Regions from separate parts of the Lactobacillus sp. ESL0684 genome, predicted to be linked through region 1. Evidence: riboswitches for the same ligand, from Rfam matches in the RefSeq annotation. Region 1 holds a riboswitch; the other holds the start of a gene.

Region 1 (6,269 bases):
GCCCTTAACGCCCAGCCAGCGGGAATCGTTAATACTTGGATGTCATACATTACAATTGATCAGGAAGATAACCAGCTATATTTACCAGCAGCTGGAATGCATAGCATCGAAGCTGATTTTGCTGAAGATAATCATGTAGTAATTACAGTTGGTAGTAAGGAAGTTGAGGGGACAGCAGGCCCCGGTGCTGGCTTTTACATTTATGGTACAGGTGAGTTCTATGCTGAGGGCAAACATTATGACCAATTAAAAGCTAAATTTCCTTGGCTAAGAAAAATTCTTGAGGTAAAGATTGACCGCATTGAACAAAAAATCTAGCTAACTTAAAAAGCATCCTAATTCAATAAGGATGCTTTTTTGATGCTTAATTATTTTGGAAATTACGCAAAAACTTGGTAGTTTTGTCATTTTGAGGATGATTAAAGAGCTGGTCAGGGCTGCCTTCTTCTGTGATGATACCGTCGCTGATGAACAAGACTTGATCGGCTACGTCGCGGGCAAAGGCCATTTCGTGGGTTACGATAATCATCGTTAAACCTGTTGTGGCTAAGTTCTTCATTACACTTAAAACTTCGCCAACCATCTCGGGATCAAGAGCAGAAGTTGGCTCATCAAATAATAAAATCTCAGGATCCATGGAAATGGCTCGGGCGATGGCTACTCGTTGTTGCTGACCGCCGGATAATTGGTTGGGTCTAGCATCAACGTATTCTGCCATGCCGACTTTTTCCAAATTAGCTAAGGCAATTTTCTTAGCCTCTTCTTTTGATCTTTTAAGGACTAACTCTTGACCTACCATGCAATTAGCTAAGACATTTTTATTTTCAAATAAATCAAATTGTTGGAAAACCATGCCAACTTTAGCCCGATAAATGTTGCGATTATAGTCTTCTGCTAGGACATTTTTGCCGTGAAAATCGATTTCACCAGCACTCGGCTCCTCTAGTAAGTTGATGCACCGCAAGGTAGTTGATTTACCACCGCCGGAAGGGCCGATAATCGTTGCGATTTCGCCTTTATTGATGTCAAAGGAGATATCACGTAGCACTTCATGATTGCCGAAAGACTTCTTAATATGCTTTAAACTTAAAATGGTTTCGTTTGCTTGTGTCATTATTTCTTGACCTCTGTTTCATTATTAGTTCCGACCTGCACTTGATTAGCCATTAGATTATAGTTCTTGCTTCCTGCCAAGCGTTTTTCAATCAAGTTGAAAATTCTGGTAATTGTGAACGTTAAGATTAGGTAAATGGCTGAAATGGTTAGGTAAGTTGGGAAGAACTTGAAAGTTTGACTGGCAATTGTGGTACCAACGAAGAATAACTCAGAAACAGAAATGATACTCAAGACTGAGGTATCCTTGATGTTAACGATAAATTCATTGGTAATTGATGGTAAACAATTCTTGATTGCTTGCGGTAAAATAATGTGCCACATTCTTTGGTTGTGTGTCATTCCCAGTGCACTAGCAGCTTCGAATTGTCCCTCAGGTGTAGAAGTAATCCCACCGCGAATAATCTCAGCTAAGTAGGCACCAGTATTAATAGAAACAATAATTAATGCGGCAACTGTTCGGTCAATGCTCAGGTGCCAAAATTGGGCGATACCATAGTAGATAACGGCAGCTTGCACCATCATTGGAGTACCCCGAAAGATTTCGATATAGACTGCAAGTAGCCAGTCAATAAATTTTAATCCCCATCTTTTTGGTCGTGACTTTGGAGTGGGGATAGTTCTAATGATACCAACTAATAGACCGATGAAGAAGCCAGCAATGGTTCCGACTGAAGCTAGTAGCAAGGTCATGCCAATTCCGTTTAGAATCATGCCACCGTATTCTTGCCACATGGAGACGAACCAGTTTGTGTGTTTCCCTTTCTTGGAAGACTTATCACTCTTAGGCTGCTGTTTAACGGCCTCATTCATCAACTTGTTTCTTTTAGCTTCTGGGATAGTTGCTAAAACGCGGTTAACGTCTTTGAGCAGCTTTTTATTAGGCTTAGCAATCCCAATCGAAGTAATTGATTCGTCTTTAGTTGCGTGGAAACCAGCCATTTTACTAACAGCGATTGCCTTAATATCAGGATCGACTAGCTTGAAAGAGGTCGATTCAGTGTCTTCTGCTACATAGCCATCAATGGTTCCAGAGATTAGACTTTGCCGCATAGCTGCGAAGTCACGCATTGCTGGTTGCCTTTTAGCACCCTTTAATTGTTTGATTAATTGGTAGTGGAAGGTTCCTTGCTGTGCCGTTAACTTGGCGCCTTTAAAGTCGTTTAAACTTTTAGCGTTAGCATATTTACTGTTGACTTTAGTAATTACGACGAAAGTACTGCGCTTATATGGCTTAGAAAAATTAATCGCTTTTTCACGTTGTGGAGTTGGACTCATGCCGGCAATGATCAAGTCAGCTTTACCACTAGTTAAAGCGGGCAAAAGACCGTCCCATTCGGTTTTAACCACTTCAACTTTGCGGTGTAATTGTTTACCGATGATTTTTGCAATTTTGACATCATAACCGTTAGCATAAGCACTTGAACCATTGATAGGTACTGCACCATTAGCCTTGGTGGTTTGGGTCCAGTTGTAAGGCTGGTAATTTGCCTCCATGGCCACCTTCAAGGTATTAGCGTCTTTTTTAGCTGCAGTTTGACTAATGTTACTGTTCAAACCAATTGCTAAACTTAGTAGTCCGGCAAGTAAGACTGCTAACCACTTATTTTTTGACTTCACTTTGAAAACCTCCGTAAATAGTTTCAAACGTAAGCCAATACAATAAAAAAAGCGTAAATAAAAACCTCGTCATCTAAGCCAGACAACGAGGTAATAATCAATCATTATTATAGATAAATCAGATAGCGCTCCCCGGGGAAAACCGGGACAGTCCGCAAGATATGCTCTTGCGTCCCAACGAAAACATTGCAGCAAATAATCTTTTCGTTTCGGCGACAATTCTTACATTAGCCTTCTTCGTGTTTGCTCACTCAGACTAAATTCGTAATTGACGCGACCTCTATTGCATTGGAAATTATTTAATTAATGAAAATAATAGTTGAGAAAATCAGCTTTGTCAATCTTTTTCTTTAAAAAAGCATTATAATGAGCCTTGAAAGTGGAAACTTAGGAGAATACTAATGAATAAATTATTATTTACTTGTTCAGCAATTGGTTCTGATCATCGTTTTAAATTACTTAATACCAAATTGGGACAAAACGAATCACCTGAATTTATCCTCAAAAATTTAGATCCACATGCTAAAAGCATTGCAATTATTTTAGAGGATTTAAGTCATCCATTGATTCATAATTTTACCCATTGGGTAATTTGGAATATACCAGCAACAACAATTATTGCAGGTAAGATACCTGCTGGCAAAAGAGTCGCAAATATTAAAGCGGTACAGGGACGAGCATATGGTTGGCATCAGTATGCAGGTCCCAAGCCGCCACGTGGCCAAAAACATGATTATCGATTTACTGTCTATTCTTTAGCAGAATATTTGGATTTATCCACTAGTGCTAATAAGCATCAATTTTTCAAGGCAAGTCAGGGTAAAATTATTCAAGCAGGGCAGTTAACTGGTAGTTTTAAACGATGAATAATTATTTATTTAGTCAAATATTTTCTGGCAAATCTTTCATAAAATTCGCAAGCTGATAAGTATTCTGCAACATCAACGTATTCGTTAACTTTGTGTGCTGAAGCATTACCAGGTCCCGCTACTAGCATAACTGGTGGGGTAGGACTCTGGCTAAATTTAGAAGCATCAGTTGTACCTGATTCAGTTACTAGTTTGACGCGATGACCAACAATGTCACTCATCATTTCTTGGGCGGCTAAGAGATACTCGTTATGTTTATCTCCCATGACGGGCTCACCGAGGTAATCGTATTGCAGCGTAAATTGGTGTCGCGGCAATTGATTTATTTCATTTAGAACGTCTGTTAAAACTGCCTGAATATCTGCGACGGTGTATAACGGATTGATCCGAATATTTCCCCGAGCAGTGACTTTGCTGGGCATATTGTTAATCTGGTCACCACCAGAAATCATGGTGATATTGTGGATTACTGGCCCCATTTTTGGATCAACGCGTGGTAAATTTCTTAATTTTTGATTCGCCAAGTTGATAAAATCATACATATTATCAATGGCATTTAAGACGCCAACTTGATCAGTCCTGGCAACTGCACCTTGAGAAGTGACAGTATAGTCAATATCGCCGTTGCTAGCATAGGAGATGTTGAGATCGGTGGTATCTTCGCCGATAATTAAGACATCTAAATCGTCGACATAGCCTTGTTTAGTTAATTCCTCTGAACCCCATTGACCAGTTTCTTCACCAACTGACATTAACAACCGTAATTCACCGCTTAAAGGTACGTTTTCTTCAAGTAAAGTTAGCAGAGTACTGATCATTCCCGCTAGTCCGCTCTTCATGTCGGTAGTGCCGCGTCCGTAGATTTTAGTATCATGGTCGTATAATTTCCCAGAAAAAGGGTCGTCATGCCAAGCAGAAGGATTGCCTAAATTGACCACGTCCATATGTCCGGAAAAGCCTAACTTGAACTTACCACCCGTTGGACCAATTGAAATTACCGCACTTTCACGGTCTCCTTGATAAGGAATCCGAGTGAACCGAACACGTTCGCCATAGGGGGTAAACAGGCTGGCTACGTAGTCAACGACCTGCTTTTCATGGTCATCAATCGTAGGGATTTGGATTAAGTGCTGTAATAACTTGATTTGTTGTTGCTGATTCATTTTGGTTACTCCTCTTAATTAATTATGTGATTGGGTTTGGCCAACTTGGACTTGGTTAGCCATTAGATTGTAATTTTGCTTACCATTAAGGTGCTTTTCAATTAAATTAAAAATTCTGGTAATAGTGAAGGTCAGGATTAAGTAGATGGCTGAAATGGTGAGGTAGGTCGGGAAGAACTTAAAGGTCTGGCTGGCAATGGTGGAACCAACGAAAAATAGCTCGGAAACAGAAATGATACTCAAAACAGAAGTATCTTTGATATTAACGATAAATTCGTTGGTAATTGACGGCAAGCAATTTTTAATAGCTTGTGGCAAGATAATATGCCACATCTTTTGGCTATGAGTCATGCCCAAGGCACTAGCGGCTTCAAATTGTCCTTGCGGAGTAGAAGTGATACCGCCGCGAATAATTTCGGCTAGATAGGCTCCAGTATTAATGGAAACAATCAGTAGTGCTGCCACTGTTCGGTCAATATTTAAATGCCAAAACTGTGCAATGCCATAATAGATTACTGCTGCCTGAACCATCATCGGCGTACCACGGAAAACTTCAATGTAAACGGCTAGTAGCCAGTCAAGCAATTTTAGGCCCCATCTTTTAGACCGCTTTTTGGGTATCGGAATGGTTCTAATGATACCGACAAGCAGACCGATGAAGAAGCCGGCGATTGTGCCAACTGCTGCCAGCAGTAAGGTCATGCCAATGCCGTTGATGAGCATACCGCCGTACTGGTCAAGCATTGCAATTAGCCAATTTGTCTGCTTGGACGATTGGCCCTTTTTAGCATGGGTGGTTTTAGGTTGCTCCTTGATAGCGGCTGTCATTAGCTTTTTTCGTTTAGTGGTTGAAATAGTTGCGAGAACTTGATTGACTTCTTTGCGTAATTTTTGATTATTCTTTGCGACGCCAATGCAAGATACCATTTGATCCTGCGTAAGGTGAAAACCTTTCATATTATTTAGCGGCACTGCTTTGATATCTGGATCAACTAATTTAAAAGAAATGGCTTCTGTTGAATCTGCAATATAACCGTCGATGGTACCAGAGATTAGACTTTGACGCATTGCGGAAAAATCACGCATAGGTGGCTGCTTTTTAGCGCCCTTTAACTGGTTAATCAGCTTGTAGTGAAAGGTACCTTGTTGCGAAGTTAGCTTGGCGCCTTTAAAATCGGTCAGCTTTTTGGCTTTAGCATAAGGATTATTGACTTTAGTAATTACCACAAAGGTACCGCTCCAATATGGCTTGGAGAAATCAATTGCTTTGGCTCTTTGCGGCGTAGGACTCATACCCGCAATAATTAGGTCAGCTTTGCCACTGGTTAAAGCTGGCAAGAGACCGTCCCACTCGGTTTTGGCGACTATCACTTTGCGATGCAATTTTTTACCGATGATCTTAGCAACTTTGACATCATAGCCATTAGCATAAGTATTGGAACCCTCGATTGGAACGGCGCCATTAGCACTGGTTGTTTGTGTCCAATTGTTTGGTGAATAATTG
Region 2 (14,913 bases), 350 kb from region 1:
AATTAGAAGCTAGCTATAACCAGCAAGGTAAGCAAGCCCTGTACATTAAATAAAAAGAGCAAGTTCAATTAAGAACTTGCTCTTTTTAAATCGAGGCCTATAAAATAATAGGTGACTACTTCTGTTCACATCAGGTTGGTCAACCACCAACACTTCCCGTGTCTGTCACTCAAGACGGGCGTCCTCATACAAATACGCATCTCGCGTTTTTGTCGACTCGTATAATTAATTATAGCGATTTAATTGCTAAATGCAAATTTTAGTTTGCACTCGCACCGCTAGCAGTATCTACTTTTTCAGCTGATGATAAAGGCTTTAAGTTTTCACGTCCGTTAATTAAAAATGGCGTATTTTCTTGTACTAATACATCAATCATTACTTTAGGAATATTTAAAGTAGGTGCAGATTCGGCTGTGATTGCTGTCTGAATTTGGTCTTCTTTACCGTCTTTGATTTTTTGGATAAAATTAGGCTCAACAATCGATTCCCTACCAATAGCAATAATATCACCATGATTTAGAGCATCTAACGCATCATCAGCAGTGTGTACACCAGATGAAATTATTGTAGTAGCCCTGTCACCAATTGTTTGCTTCAATAACTGACCATAGCTTTGATTGCTATCTTTTGGACCAGCATTGTATTTAGTAAACAATGAATAATGAACATAATCGATACCTTCATCAGCAATTGCACTAGCCAATTTTAAGCCATCCTCAACTGTATAACCAGAAGTATTGGCCACATCTTTAGTCATTTGGCTAGGCATATCCTCTTCAGGAGTCATCCGAAAACCGATAATAAAACCAGGCTTATCTTTGGCTGCTTCTTTGACGGCCCTAAGTACTTCTAATGGAAAGCGCATTCTGTTTTCTAAGCTGCCACCCCACTTATCCGTGCGATGGTTATAAAAAGGTGAGAAAAATTCGTGAACTAAATACCAATTGGCACCATGAATTTCAACACCGTCAAAACCTGCTTTAATTACTCGTTTAGTTGCATCAGCAAACTCTTGAATAACCTGCTCGATCTCTGCTTCACTCATTCCTTTTCCTGGAGTAGGATCAGCTGCAGTGGCAGGCATATCACTTGGGGTTTGTACATAACCATATTTAGCTGCTGAACCAGTTGCTTGTTTTCCGGCATGATGAAGCTGAACAATTGCTTTATTACCATCTTTTTTCATCGTTTGAGCTAGCTTGGTTAAGCCTGGAAGAAATTTATCATCATCCAAACCTAATTCGCCCTCATAATAGCCCTTGTCAGATATATAAGATGCACCGGTAATTAACATTCCTTGAGACTTAGAACGTGTAGCGAAATAATCAATTGCTGTTTGTCCTACGGTTCCATCTTTTTCACCATACAAGGTTAACATCGGTGACATCGCAGTATGAGTTGGGATTGTACCACCATTTTTAAAAGTATATTGAGTTAATAATTTACTATATTTTTCGTTCATAAAAATTTACACTTTCTTGATAAAGACAATTTAGTTACTTTTTGTATATTTGAGCAATTTAACCGGCACTTTTACCGCCATCAATTGTGAATTCGGCACCCGTTGTAAATTCAGATTCATCTGAACCTAAATACGTACAAATTTGGCCGATATCTTCTGGTTTACCAAGATGTCCCATTGGAGTACCGGCGGTAAACATCTTTTCCAATTCTGGTGTTACCATTGGGGTTTTTATCGCACCTGGATTAACTACATTGACCCGAACTTGATAGTCATCATTAGCACCGTCTAGTGCCGCAGCTTTAGTAAGCAATCTTACGCCGCCTTTTGAAGCACTATAAGCATCAAATGTTGGACTACTTATAATTCCACCTAATGATGCAATGTTAATAATAGAACCGCCTTTGCCCTTCATCACTTTCATGGCATGCTTAATTCCTAAAAAGGTTCCAATTAAATTAACATTGAGCACATTTTTGAAATCTTCTAGCGATTCTTGATCAACCGGAACCGACTTACAGTCAATACCAGCACAATTAATTAGAATATCTAAGACCGTACTTCTTGACAACTTCATCAATAACTTCGGTCCATTTTGATTCATCAGTGACATCTTGATTAATAAAATCAACATCTTGCTCACTATTAACTAATGCTTTTTCTTGTTCACTTTCTCTGATGTCCGTGATAATAACTTTAGCACCTTCGTTTAAATAGCAATGAGCTATGCCCATCCCTATTCCACCAGATCCACCGGTTATTATTGCAACTTTATTATTTAAACGTTTCATGTTTATGCCTTCTTTGATTACGCTTTCATAAAAATTCACTAAGTAAGAGTAACATTACCGGTAATCATTTTCAATACAAAGTAAATAATTTCACAATTTTATTAAGATAGTTATATAAAAACAATTAGTGTCTAATATTATTAGACACTATATCGTTTACTTATTTTTTAATTTTTCTTCAAATATCATTGATTCATTGTTTCAATATCAATCGTCTTATCGATCCAATCACCTTCAAAAAAGTCACGTTCATGGCTCACAATAATTACACCACCTGGAAAATTAACTATGGCTTTACGCAAGGCTTCTTTAGTATCACGATCCAAATGATTAGTTGGTTCATCCAAAAACAACAAGTTAGCAGGCTCAAATTGCATCTTAGCCAGTTTAACCTTTTCCTGCTCACCACCCGACAACTTTTTAAGCGGGCTCATTGCCTGCTGGGCAGTTACACCTAGTCTTGCTAACGCTCCCCGCAATTCTTTGGGCTTTTTACGGTCAAATTCTTCTTGGAGATATTGCAACGGCGTCATATTATTATTTGGCCAAGTTAAATCTTGCTTAAAATAAGCTATTTTGGCAGTCGTTGACAATTCAAAGTTCCCAAAAATCGGCGTTAACTCGCCAAGTAAAGTCTTCAATAGTGTTGTTTTACCAATTCCATTAAAACCAGTAATCGCGACCTTCTCATTGCCACCAACCGAAAAGTTAAAAGCTTCTTTAACCAAGGCTTGTTCATAACCAATCACTAAATCTTGGGTCTGCAATAACAGATTAGAAGCTGTTGCCACATACGGAAAGTCAAAATGAGCTTGCCGATTAGACTTAGGCGGATTCAGAACCGTCATTTTCTCTAATTGCTTTTCACGTGACTTGGCACTCTTAGACCTTGTTCCCGCCTTATTCTTACGAATGTAGGCTTCCGTTTTCACAATTTTGCGTTGCTGATTAGCATAGGCCTTAAGGTAAGTCTCTCGATTAGCAGCCTTTTGCTTCATTGCCTGTTTCAGCGTTCCAGTGTAACGGGTAATTGTGCCAGAATCCACATCAATAATACAATTAGTTATTCGTCCTAAGAAATCATAATCATGGCTAACGACAATAAAAGCACCGGCAAAATCATTCAAATAATCAACTAGCCAATCAATATGACCCACATCAAGGTAATTAGTTGGCTCATCTAATAGCAAAACATCAGGCGTTTCTAACAGTAATTTCGCCAGAATAATTTTAGAACGTTGACCACCCGAAAGTTGTGCTACATCATGATCATAGCCAAGCTCTGCCAGGCCTAATCCTGAAGCAACCCGCTCAATTTCAGTATCAATTTGATAAAAGTTATTCTCTTCTAAGTAAGTTTGCAATTTACCTGCTTTAATCAGTAACTCTTCATCACCATCAGTAGCATACTGCACATATAAGTCATTTAATTCTTGTTCTTTTTGATAAAGCCCAGCAAAAGCTGTACGCAAAAAAGTCCGAATAGTTACTCCTGGCGTCAATTTAGCATACTGATCTAGGTAACCTACCGAAACTTTATTTTGCCATTTAACTTGTCCAGTATCCGGCAACATTTCTCCAGTCAAAATTTTTATCAAAGTTGACTTACCCACGCCGTTTTGACCAGTCACTCCCATGTGATCTTCTTTATTAAGGACAAAGTTTGCAGCTTCATATAAAGTTTTATCCACAAAACTCTGACCTAAATTTTTAACCGTTAATAAACTCATTGGCTATCCCCTTAAGCTGAAAAAATACAACTCGTTCTAGTATATAATAAAGTCGTCTTTTTTGCTGGAGACCAAGATAAATTGCATAAACTTAAATATAAGTATTACAACATTTGCTAGATTTAACCTCCAACCCGCTTATTATCTACAAATTTTTCGTAAGCTACCTGTTCAGAGGTTTGGGTGATTTCTATCTGGTCAAGATTAAAGCACGCTTGATGAAGTTGTTCTTCTGGAATTTGAATTTCATGTGTTACCGTCGCATTTCCGATTAATTCTAACCAATAACCACTTTCAGTCTGATGAATCTGCGTCTGAACCACGCCACCAGGATTATATACAGTTATTAGCTGTTCTAATTGAACTTGCGTAGGATAATTTAAATAAAAAGCTAAGCTAGTTGCCGACATTCCCGTTCCACAAGCATTAGTAAAACCAACGCCTCGCTCATAAGTTTCCACAAATAATCGATTTTTTCCTAAAATTTGAGCAAAACTAACATTTACACCAGCTGGAAAATAAGGGTTAGCTTGATTCAACTTATGACCTAATTCTCCAAGTTCACGATGTGCTAACTTAATATCATGAACAAAGCTGATTAAATGTGGATTAGGCACAGCAATTGCGGTAAAAGCTAAATCTGAATTAAGTTGCGGCAATTTTTGGTTAATGATTTTGCTTAGACCAAAATTAGCAAATTGCAAATCCGCTTGTGCAAACGAAACCGGAGCTATTTCCACACTAAAAGCTGGCACACTAGGTGCTAAATCTGGATAACGCTTAACCTGCAGGTCGGCCTGCGGTGTTTGTACAATAAATGCTGTTTCTCTGTATTTTTCAGCTAAATAGCGCGCAACTGTCCGCAAGCCATTTCCACACATCAGTGCTTCAGAACCATCGCAATTAAGTATCTTCATCTGTGCTAGTGCATCAGCATTAGTTGCCTGATCAATGACTAGTAAGCCGTCACTGCCGCCAAGCAAGCCTGACGCATGGTTGGTTATGTTAATTGCTAATTGTTGTAATTCACTAATAGTTAACGGTTGTTTCAGGACTGTTTGATCCAAAATAAAAAAACTATTCTGTGAGCCGTGGACTTTTTGCAGACTAATCATTTATTCTTACCTCATTTTCAAAAAAATTATGATAAATTTGCCGAACTGCTTCAGGCGCATCTACCCGTCTAGTTCCTAACATCATTGAAATACGTGAAGCTCCCTGATTAATCATATAAACTCCAATCTTTTTCTTAGCTAACGATTCAATCACTTGCTCCATAACGCCAACTTTACTTCTCATTCCTTCCCCCACAACCATGATAATGGCATAATCATCAATCCACTCAAGGTGGTCTGGTTGCAATTGCTCTTGAATGTCACGGCACATTTTTTGACGAAGCTCAGCCGTAAATTGCCGCTGATCAAAAATCACCGTTAGGTCATCAATTCCAGAAGGCATATGTTCATATGAGATACGATACTTATAAAATATTTGTAGCAGTTTCAGGGTAAAACCAACCTCTTTATTCAATAAATAGCGATGGATATATAAAGCGGAAAAATGACTATCAGCAGCTACCCCAGTAACTATCGTATCAGGCTTGAAATTTTTCGCTGGAACAATCACTGTTCCTCGTGCCAGTGGATGATTAGTATTTTTAACTTCGATGGGAATGTTAGCAGCAATTGCTGGTAATATCGCTTCATCATGAAAAACTGAAAATCCAGCATATGACAACTCTCGCAATTCCCGATAAGTCATGCGTTTAATTGCCCGTGGTTGTTTTACTATCGCTGGATCGGCTGCATAAATTGCATCAACATCAGTAAAGTTTTCGTAACTATCAGCATGCAAACCGCGTGCTAGAATCGCTCCCGTAATATCTGAGCCACCACGTGAGAACGTCGCGATTTGCTGGGATTTAGTTAGACCATAAAAGCCGGGAACTACAATATATCCTCTAGGAAGTTGAAAATTAGCTAAGTGCCCATAAGTTTCTTCCAAAACTTGTGCATCTTGTGGATTAGCTGAAACGGTGATTCCTAATTTGGCACTGTCAGCAAAGTGGGCAGAAATGCGCAGTTTTCTTAAAATTAGCGTCAATAACTGTGCATTTAAGATTTCACCATGAGCCTTAAACGCTGCCATTAAATAATCATCATTAGGATATTTATTTTTAGGCAGTTGTAATAAAATTTGCTTTAACGCCGCAAGTTCTTCTGTTTCAAGATCAAAATAATCAGCAATTGCCTGATACCGCGCCCAAATTTCAGTTTGGATGACTGCTGTATTCTCGTTTTTCAACGTTTTTTTGGCATATACAATTAACAAATCTGTTACTTTGCGATCGTCAGGAAATCTTTTCCCTGGTGCAGACGTAACGATAACTTTGCGCTCTGAATCTGCTTGAATAATCTTAATTATCTTCTGGACCTGCTTACCATCTGCTAGCGAGCTACCGCCAAATTTTACAACTTTCATTTGCACTAAAACTCCTTTTCCAATGGTCAATTTTTAAAATCAAAAATGATTAGTTGCCATTCTAGCATGTATTTTATAATCTGCAACTCAGCTGATTTTTATTTTCTAGTCAAAAAATAATTTTAATCCAAGTCTCTTGACATGCTGACCAAAAGAAGTTAGTATTTGCACTATCGAATGAGGTTGCAATAACCATCAGTAAGTTGACCGAGCTTTTGCTTAGCGTTGAAGCCAACTGAAAGGGGAAGTTGCCGAAGTTCTAATCGTAATAAGCAAGCGATTAGTTACTGGGTCATAGTTTAAGAGACTATGAACTGTCGCAGAATAAATCTGCGGAGCGCTATCGACAAATTGATCCCAAAAATTTAAAGGTTCTTTTGTTTCAAGCGTAAACAAAAGAACCTTTTTTAGTTAGTAAAGCTGGAGGAATGTAGCTTGGTTAAGACAAATACACAAGGACATCTGACAATTGGCGGTTGTGACGCCATCGACTTAGCTCATAATTTTGGTACACCATTAATCGTTTATGATGTGACCAAAATCAGATATCAGTTTGAGCAATTTCAAGCCGCTTTTGATGAAACCAAGATCAATTACGAAATTAGTTATGCTTCAAAAGCACTAGCAATCAAGGCAATTGACCAGGTTATCAATCAAGAACAAGGGCACCTTGACGTAGTTTCTAGCGGTGAACTAATGACTGCTGTTGCAGCGGGCTTTCCCATGGCAAAGGTCAGTTTTCATGGGAATAATAAAACCCGTGCTGAACTAAACCTAGCTCTCGACCAGCACGTTGGGACGATTATTGTCGATAACTTTTACGAATTAACACTTTTAGAGCAATTATTAGCTGGAACTGCCAGCCAAATAAATGTCATGTTGCGACTAGCACCTGGAATTACTGCTCACACTCACGAATACATTCAAACTGGGCAAGTTGACAGCAAGTTTGGCTTTGATATTGCTTCAGGACAAGCAGAACAAGCTTTAAAACAAGTGTTAGCTAGTCAACATTTGCATTTAATTGGCTATCATGCTCATATCGGTTCACAGATTATGGCGGTTAACGGCTTTAGTGCCTTAGTAAAAAAACTAGTCAAACTGTCTGCTAATTGGCAAGAAAAATATGGCTATCAACCAGCAGTTTTAAATTTGGGCGGCGGTTTTGGCATTCAATACACTGCAAATGATCAGCCATTACTACCCAAAAACTTTATTCATCAGATTGTGACCGACTTAAAAGCTGAAATCGCTAAGACTAATTTAAATTTACCAGCGATTTGGCTAGAACCAGGTCGCGCAATCGTAGGTACTGCTGGTTATAGTCTCTATACCATTGGAGCGCGCAAAGAAATTCCTAATCTCAGAACCTATATCAGCGTTGATGGCGGTATGGGCGACAACATTCGACCAAGTCTTTACCAAGCTAAGTATCAAGCGCTCCTAGCGAGCAACCCCCTAGCTTCACCAACCCAAACCGTGACCGTTGCTGGTCGTTATTGCGAATCAGGAGATATTTTAGTGAAAAACCAACCACTACCAGATACTAGTCCAGGAGATATTTTAGCAGTGCTAGCCACTGGAGCTTATGGCTATTCGATGGCCTCCAACTATAACCGAGTTGGACGACCGGCAGTGGTTTTTGCAGAAAACGGACAAGCAAAGCTAGTAGTTAAACGAGAAACCGCTAGCGATTTAATTCGACTAGATTTAGATTATCTCAATTAAGCGAGGCAAAATTATGAAAAAAGATGCACAAGAATTAATTAATTTGATTAGCAATGCAGATAAAACAACTCCAGTTAAAGTTTTTTTAAAGGGAAAATTACAGCAGTTAGTTGTTCCTGCGACTATTCAAGCTTTTTTAGATGACAAAATTGGCGTACTATTTGGCGACTGGCCGGTAGTTAAAGAGTGCTTGCAAGCAAATGCAGCACTCATCAGCGATTATCATATTGAAAATGAGGCCCGTAATTCTGCACTGCCATTGTTAGATCTTAAAGAAGTGGACGCTCGGATTGAACCAGGGGCAATTATACGTGACCAAGTAACGATTGGTAAACAAGCCGTTGTTATGATGGGGGCAGTCATTAATCTTGGTGCCGAAATCGGTGCTAAATCCATGGTTGATATGGGAGCAGTCATCGGCGGTAGAGCGATTATCGGTGAAAACGTTCATGTTGGAGCTAATGCCGTAATTGCTGGTGTCATTGAACCTGCATCTGCCCAGCCAGTAACGATTGGTAATAATGTGTTAATTGGCGCTAACGCCGTAGTTTTAGAAGGAATTACAGTCGGAAGTGGCGCTGTAATTGCTGCTGGTGCTGTTGTTACCAAAGATGTTGCAGCCAATACAGTGGTCGCAGGTGTCCCTGCTAAAGTAATCAAACAAGTAGATCCTAAGACTAAAAGTAAAACTGGCTTAGAAGATCAGCTGCGAAAGTTGTGATTTAAATGCCCGCACTCAATGAACAACAATTAATTAAGATTAGAAGACAACTCCATCAAATCCCTGAGCTGGCTTTAACAGAACATGAAACCCACAAGTTACTGTTAAAAATTATTAGCAGCTTCCCGCAACAATACTTAACAATTAAGGAATTTTCTGAGTTGCCAACTGCCATTATGATTTACGTTCAGGGTAAAAATCCGCACAAAACGCTTGGTTATCGTGCTGATATTGATGGGCTACCAGTCAGCGAACAAACTGGGCTGCCATTTCAATCAACCCATCCCGGCATAATGCATGCTTGTGGTCATGATCTCCACATGAGTGTTGCTCTAGGAATTCTCAGCTATTTTGCTGATCAGCAACCTACTGATAATTTAGTCTTTTTCTTCCAACCCGCCGAAGAAAGTGAGAGTGGCGCTAAATTAGCTTATGATCTTGGACTTTTTCAAGGAAAATCACACATTACTGAAATCTACGCATTGCACGATACGCCTAAACTTGCAACAGGTAGTATTGGTACATGTCTTGGAACCTTATTTGCCGGAACAACCGAAATTAACGTCGACTTTTACGGTCGAGATGGACATGCTGCTTATCCCCAAAATGCTAATGACATGGTGGTCGCAGCAGCAGAATTCGTCAACCAAGTACAGACAATCATTTCGCGCAGTATTGATCCCTTAGAGGCTGGCGTCATTACCCTAGGAAAAATGACTGCTGGCAGTGTACGCAATGCCATCGCTGGCAGTGCTCATATCGAAGGGACTATTCGCGGTTTAAGCCAACCAATTATTGAGCAAATTAAACAGCGTCTGCAAGCAATTGCTCAAGGAATTGCTACAAGTTATAACGCACAAGTAAAACTTGACTTTAACCAAGGCGGTTATTTCCCAGTGAAAAATGATCCTAAATTAACTAAGCAATTAATTAATTTTTTACAGCAAAAATCCGATATTGATTTTGTCAAAACATCCCCTGCCATGACTGGCGAAGATTTTGGTTATCTTCTAAGCAAAATTCCCGGCACCATGTTCTGGTTAGGAGTTGGCAAAACTAGTGCACTGCATTCAGCTACTTTTGCACCGGATGAACGCGCAATCATGATCGGCGTCAAAACCGTTATTGGTTTTCTAGAATATCGAATGGCGAATTTATAATATAGGAAGGAAAAATAAAAATGTTACTACAAGAAGCAGAAGTTATAACTGCGATTATTACCCCTTTTAATGACGATGGCTCGCTTAATTACGTTGGTCTTAAGCAACTGGTTGACCACTTAATTGCCCATGGCAGTCAAGGCTTCGTCTTTGGCGGTACAACTGGTGAAGTCGCTACGTTATCTAATGATGAAAAAATTGCACTTTATCAAAAAGCCGTTGAAATCGTAGCAGGTCGGGTACCCATTATCGCTGGCACTGGTTCTAACAATACCGCAGCGACTATCGAGTTAACTCAAAAAGTTAGCCAAATTGCTGGAATCGATGCATTACTCGTGGTCGTACCATATTACAACAAGCCTAATCAGCGCGGGATGTTGGCCCATTTTACTGCAATCGCTGATCATTCAGACTTACCAATCATAATTTACAATATTCCCGGTCGCACTGGTGTCACGATGACTAACGAAACCGTTTTACAATTGGCAAAGCATCCCAACATTATCGGCGTTAAGCAATGTACTACCACCGAAGATTTAGAATATCTCGTAGAACATGCACCAAGCGACTTTTTAGTATATAGCGGTGAAGATAAGCAAGCTTTAATCGCTAAAGTCATTGGCGCTCAGGGGATTATCTCTGTTGCTTCCCATCTTTATGGTGACCAAATGAAACAAATGTATCAGGCGCTTAAAGCTGGTAAGATTGCTGAAGCCGGCAGTTGGCAGCGGCTCCTTACTCCTAAGATGGACGCATTATTTTTATTTCCATCACCTTCTGGAGTAAAAGCTGTTTTGAACGCCCAAGGTTTTCATACTGGTAGCTGCCGCTTACCAATTGTTGATTTAAACGAATCTGAAAAACAACAATTAGCCCAGGCACTTGAACTACCCAATTATAATTTAGCTGCGCCGCTTGTTTTAACGTTAGGAGAAAATCATGCTTAAAGTATTTTTAGCCGGTTTTAACGGTTCAATGGGACAAGAAGTTGTTAAGTTGATCGACTCTTTACCTGATTACGAAATAACTGGTGTGTTAGCGCCGCATCTAACTAGCCTAGATCCCGCCACTTATCAGTTAGCTTCATCTGTCAAAATGTTTAAAAAGTTGACTGATATTACTGGTCAGTATGATATTTGGATTGATTTTACCGTTCCGAGCGCTGTTTATGACAATACCAAATTTGCCATAGAACACAACATTAAACCTATAATCGGCACTAGCGGCTTAACTGACGATCAAACTATTAAACTACAAGTTTTAGCAACCGATAAAAAAGTTGGTGGTATTATTGCCCCCAACTTTGGTCTATCAGCCATTTTATTAATGAAATTTGCTCAAATTGCAGCTGCTTACTTTCCAGATGCCGAGATTATCGAAATGCATCATACCGATAAAAAAGATGCGCCTTCAGGAACTGCCATTCAAACCGCGCAAATCATCGCGCAAAATCGCAATCATCAACCCGAAGCAAACTTTGCAAATAATCCCGCACGTGGTGCTGACAAATATGGCATCCCCATCCATGCAGTTCGTTTACCCGGCTACGTTGCCCATGAACAAGTGCTATTTGGCGGCGACGGTGAAGCTTTAACCATTAGACAAGATTCTTTTGACCGCCATTCCTTCATGCACGGGGTTAGATTAGCACTTGAAAAAGTTAGCGACTTGCATAACCTAGTTATTGGCTTAGAGAACCTTATATAATAGGAAGAAAGAAGAAAATATCATGCCACAATTAGCTACAGACTTAATCGAGATTGAAAATCAGCGCTTGGCTACTACCACCCCATCAGCTATCAGGAAGTTTGACCAAGAAATTTCGGATATTCCGGGAATTATTAAACTAACTTTAGGCGAGCCCGACTTAAACACTCCAGAACATGTTAAGCAAGCTGCCATTCACAGCATTGAAAATAATGAATCCCATTATGGCAGACAAGCTGGAAATCTCCAGTTATGTAAGGCAATCAGTGCTTATCTTAAGCGCAAACAAGAGCTAGTTTATAATCCTAATAGCGAAATTATCGTTACCGTTGGTGCAACCGAAGCAATCGCCACCGCAATTATTTCTCTCTTTAATCCTGGCGACGAAGTGATTGTGCCAACTCCTACCTTTGCTCTTTATTTTTCCTTATTGCAGCTATTTGGAATAACAGCTGTGACTATTAATACTGCAGATGACGATTATCTTTTAACTCCTGAAGCACTTAAGCGAACTTTAAGGCGGCATCCCCAAGCAAAAGGAATTATTTTAAATTATCCTAATAACCCAACTGGACGTGAATATCCACCTAAATTAATTAAACAACTCGGCTCGCTTTTAGCCAGTCAGCAGCTCTATGTAATTTCTGATGAAATTTATAGCGAATTACTTTATAAAGCGCAAAAACATTACTCGATTGCTCGTGTTATTCCTAAGCGAACTATTTTAATCAACGGCTTATCAAAGTCACACGCAATGACGGGCTACAGAATCGGTTATCTTGCTGGTCCGCAAGCAATTATCAAAAAGATGACCACGACTCATGCTCTTTTAGTTACCACCGTGGCTAATACTACTCAAGCAGCCGCTACAGAAGCACTATCGCCTGCTGGTGACCTAGATCCACAAGCTGCTGTCAAAATATACACCGAACGCCAGCAAGTTTTGAGCGATGGCTTAACCAAATTAGGCTTGAAAGTAATTCCACCTGAAGGCGCATTCTATCTATTCGTTAAAATCCCAGAAAAATATCAAACCGATGATAAATATTTTGCCAAGTTATTGGCGACAAAGGCACGTGTCGGTTGTATTCCAGGTAGTGCCTTTGGTCCTGGTGGTGAAGGGCATATTCGCTTTTCCTATGCAGCCAGTCTGACTGACATTGAGAAAGCACTAAACAGAATTGCACAGTTTTTAAATAACGGGGGTACTAAGCATGAACGGTTATAATGTGGCAATCTTAGGAGCAACGGGTGCCGTTGGAAGTCGCCTAATCGACCAACTGGCTCAATCAACTATCCCTGTTAAAAATTTAAAGTTGCTGGCTTCTAAACGTTCGGCTGGCAAAATACTACAGTTTAAAGGTGAATCGCTAACTGTTGAACAAACAACTGTTGACTCATTTAAAAATATTGATTTAGTTCTCGCTTCTGCTGGCGGTGAGGTTTCTAAAAAATTCTTGCCAATTGCCGTTGAGGCAGGTGCTGTTTGCGTTGATAACACCAGCGCTTTTCGCATGGATCCCGATGTGCCACTAGTTATCCCAGAAGTGAATCGCAATGCTTTAAAAAAACATCACGGAATTATTGCTAATCCTAACTGTTCAACCATCCAAATGGTTTTAGCTCTAGCACCGATTCGACAAAAATTCGGTTTAAAACAGGTAATTGTTTCAACTTATCAGGCAATTTCTGGAGCCGGACAGGCAGCATGGCAAGAATTATTGGATCAAACCAAGCAACACTTGTATGACAAACCAATGACTGCCAAAATTACACCAGTCAAAGGAGCAGCTAAGCATTATCCCCAGGCTTTCAACTTACTACCGCAAATCGATGTTTTTGAAAAAGACGGCTACACTCATGAAGAATGGAAAATGATTCATGAAACTAAAAAGATTTTGCTAGACGACATGGATAGCCCAGACATCAAAGTCACCGCAACTTGTGTGCGCGTTCCTGTAGAAATTGGTCATGGCGAATCGATTTATTTGGTTACTGCAGATAAAACTGCTACAGTTAGTGACTTACATACGTTATTAGCTACCGCCCCTGGCATTATTGTTCAAGATGAACCCGCTAAACAACTATATCCACAACCGCTAACTGCCACGGGTAAACGCGAAACCTTTGTCGGTCGAATTCGTCTTGATGAAGAAAATCCTGGCGCATTCAATATATGGGTTGTTGCCGACAACTTATTAAAAGGCGCAGCTTGGAATACGGTCGAAATTGCAGAATGTTTAGTTGCAGATGATTTAATGTAAAACAAAAAGACGATATCCGAGTTTAAACTGGATATCGTCTTTTGTTAGCTATAATCTTATTTTACTTGTGATAATGCATCTTTTACTGCTTCTTTGAGCGCAGTATCAGTTCTTGATGCACCAGAAACTGCATCTACTTCATAAGTGTTTTGCTCAACCATTAACTTAGGTAATGTTGCCAAAGCTTTAGCACTAATTTCTTCAGTTTCGCTTTGCTTAAGCACTTCCACATTAGTAATGTTTTGGTCATCATCAACTGTTACTCTGACCACTAATTCGCCGCCCATACCGGCATTACTCTTGCCTAAGTATTGATTATGATCAAGTTCAAACTCTTCTTTATTCAAGTCACTAGTTGGATTAAAATCAGTCACAGTCTCTTCCACATTAGCTATTGTTTTAATAGGTGCCTTTTTAGTTGCAGCATTTTCACCCGCAGACTTTCCTGAAATCAAACAGTCGGCTAAATTACCACCAGCAATATATTGACTTGGGAACGGTGCACCCAATTCACCTGCTTCATATAAATGCGGAATCGGTTGACCATCAGGATTAATAACTTCTGATTTACCATACTCAGACGAATTACTTGAACGAAGATTAGATTGCATCTATCAAATTAATTAATGCAGTTTTTCAACTTAAAACTGAAATTTACAAATTTTTTATGATCAAATTTACATATGAATAAGATTGGCCTTGCCACACACGCCATGTATCGTAATTATACAAATAACCATGCTTATTAATTTCATCTTCCTTGAAGCAACGCGTGCTATGCTACCAACAACGAATACAATATCTGCAAAGCCGCCCGCTCAAAAGTAAGTATATTTAAAGACTATAAAAATTAATAACCATGATGCCTA

What was found. A riboswitch is a leader RNA that binds a small molecule or an ion and turns the genes downstream of it on or off. The one in region 1 is predicted to bind lysine.
Region 2: linked by a shared signal. The riboswitch ahead of lysA (diaminopimelate decarboxylase) and the one ahead of OZX56_RS08680 (ABC transporter substrate-binding protein/permease) in region 1 are both predicted to bind lysine.

What each region holds. Positions count from the first base shown of each region.
Region 1 is NZ_CP113941.1:1,773,190-1,779,458, reverse strand. Features, by position in the region: gene OZX56_RS08690 (pyridoxamine 5'-phosphate oxidase family protein) at 1-318, shown strand, start outside; gene OZX56_RS08685 (amino acid ABC transporter ATP-binding protein) at 365-1,114, opposite strand; gene OZX56_RS08680 (ABC transporter substrate-binding protein/permease) at 1,114-2,733, opposite strand; lysine riboswitch at 2,849-3,024, opposite strand; gene OZX56_RS08675 (YbhB/YbcL family Raf kinase inhibitor-like protein) at 3,135-3,599, shown strand; gene OZX56_RS08670 (ArgE/DapE family deacylase) at 3,608-4,765, opposite strand; gene OZX56_RS08665 (ABC transporter substrate-binding protein/permease) at 4,784-6,269, opposite strand, start outside.
Region 2 is NZ_CP113941.1:234,615-249,527, reverse strand. Features, by position in the region: gene OZX56_RS01175 (C39 family peptidase) at 1-53, shown strand, start outside; gene OZX56_RS01170 (NADH-dependent oxidoreductase) at 260-1,462, opposite strand; partial or broken gene OZX56_RS01165 (SDR family oxidoreductase) at 1,521-2,196, opposite strand; gene OZX56_RS01160 (ABC-F family ATP-binding cassette domain-containing protein) at 2,439-3,983, opposite strand; gene dapF (diaminopimelate epimerase) at 4,106-5,098, opposite strand; gene OZX56_RS01150 (aspartate kinase) at 5,091-6,464, opposite strand; lysine riboswitch at 6,634-6,815, shown strand; gene lysA (diaminopimelate decarboxylase) at 6,900-8,192, shown strand; gene dapD (2,3,4,5-tetrahydropyridine-2,6-dicarboxylate N-acetyltransferase) at 8,203-8,913, shown strand; gene OZX56_RS01135 (N-acetyldiaminopimelate deacetylase) at 8,919-10,073, shown strand; gene dapA (4-hydroxy-tetrahydrodipicolinate synthase) at 10,094-11,020, shown strand; gene dapB (4-hydroxy-tetrahydrodipicolinate reductase) at 11,013-11,780, shown strand; gene OZX56_RS01120 (aminotransferase class I/II-fold pyridoxal phosphate-dependent enzyme) at 11,803-13,008, shown strand; gene OZX56_RS01115 (aspartate-semialdehyde dehydrogenase) at 12,995-14,044, shown strand; gene OZX56_RS01110 (FMN-binding protein) at 14,101-14,655, opposite strand.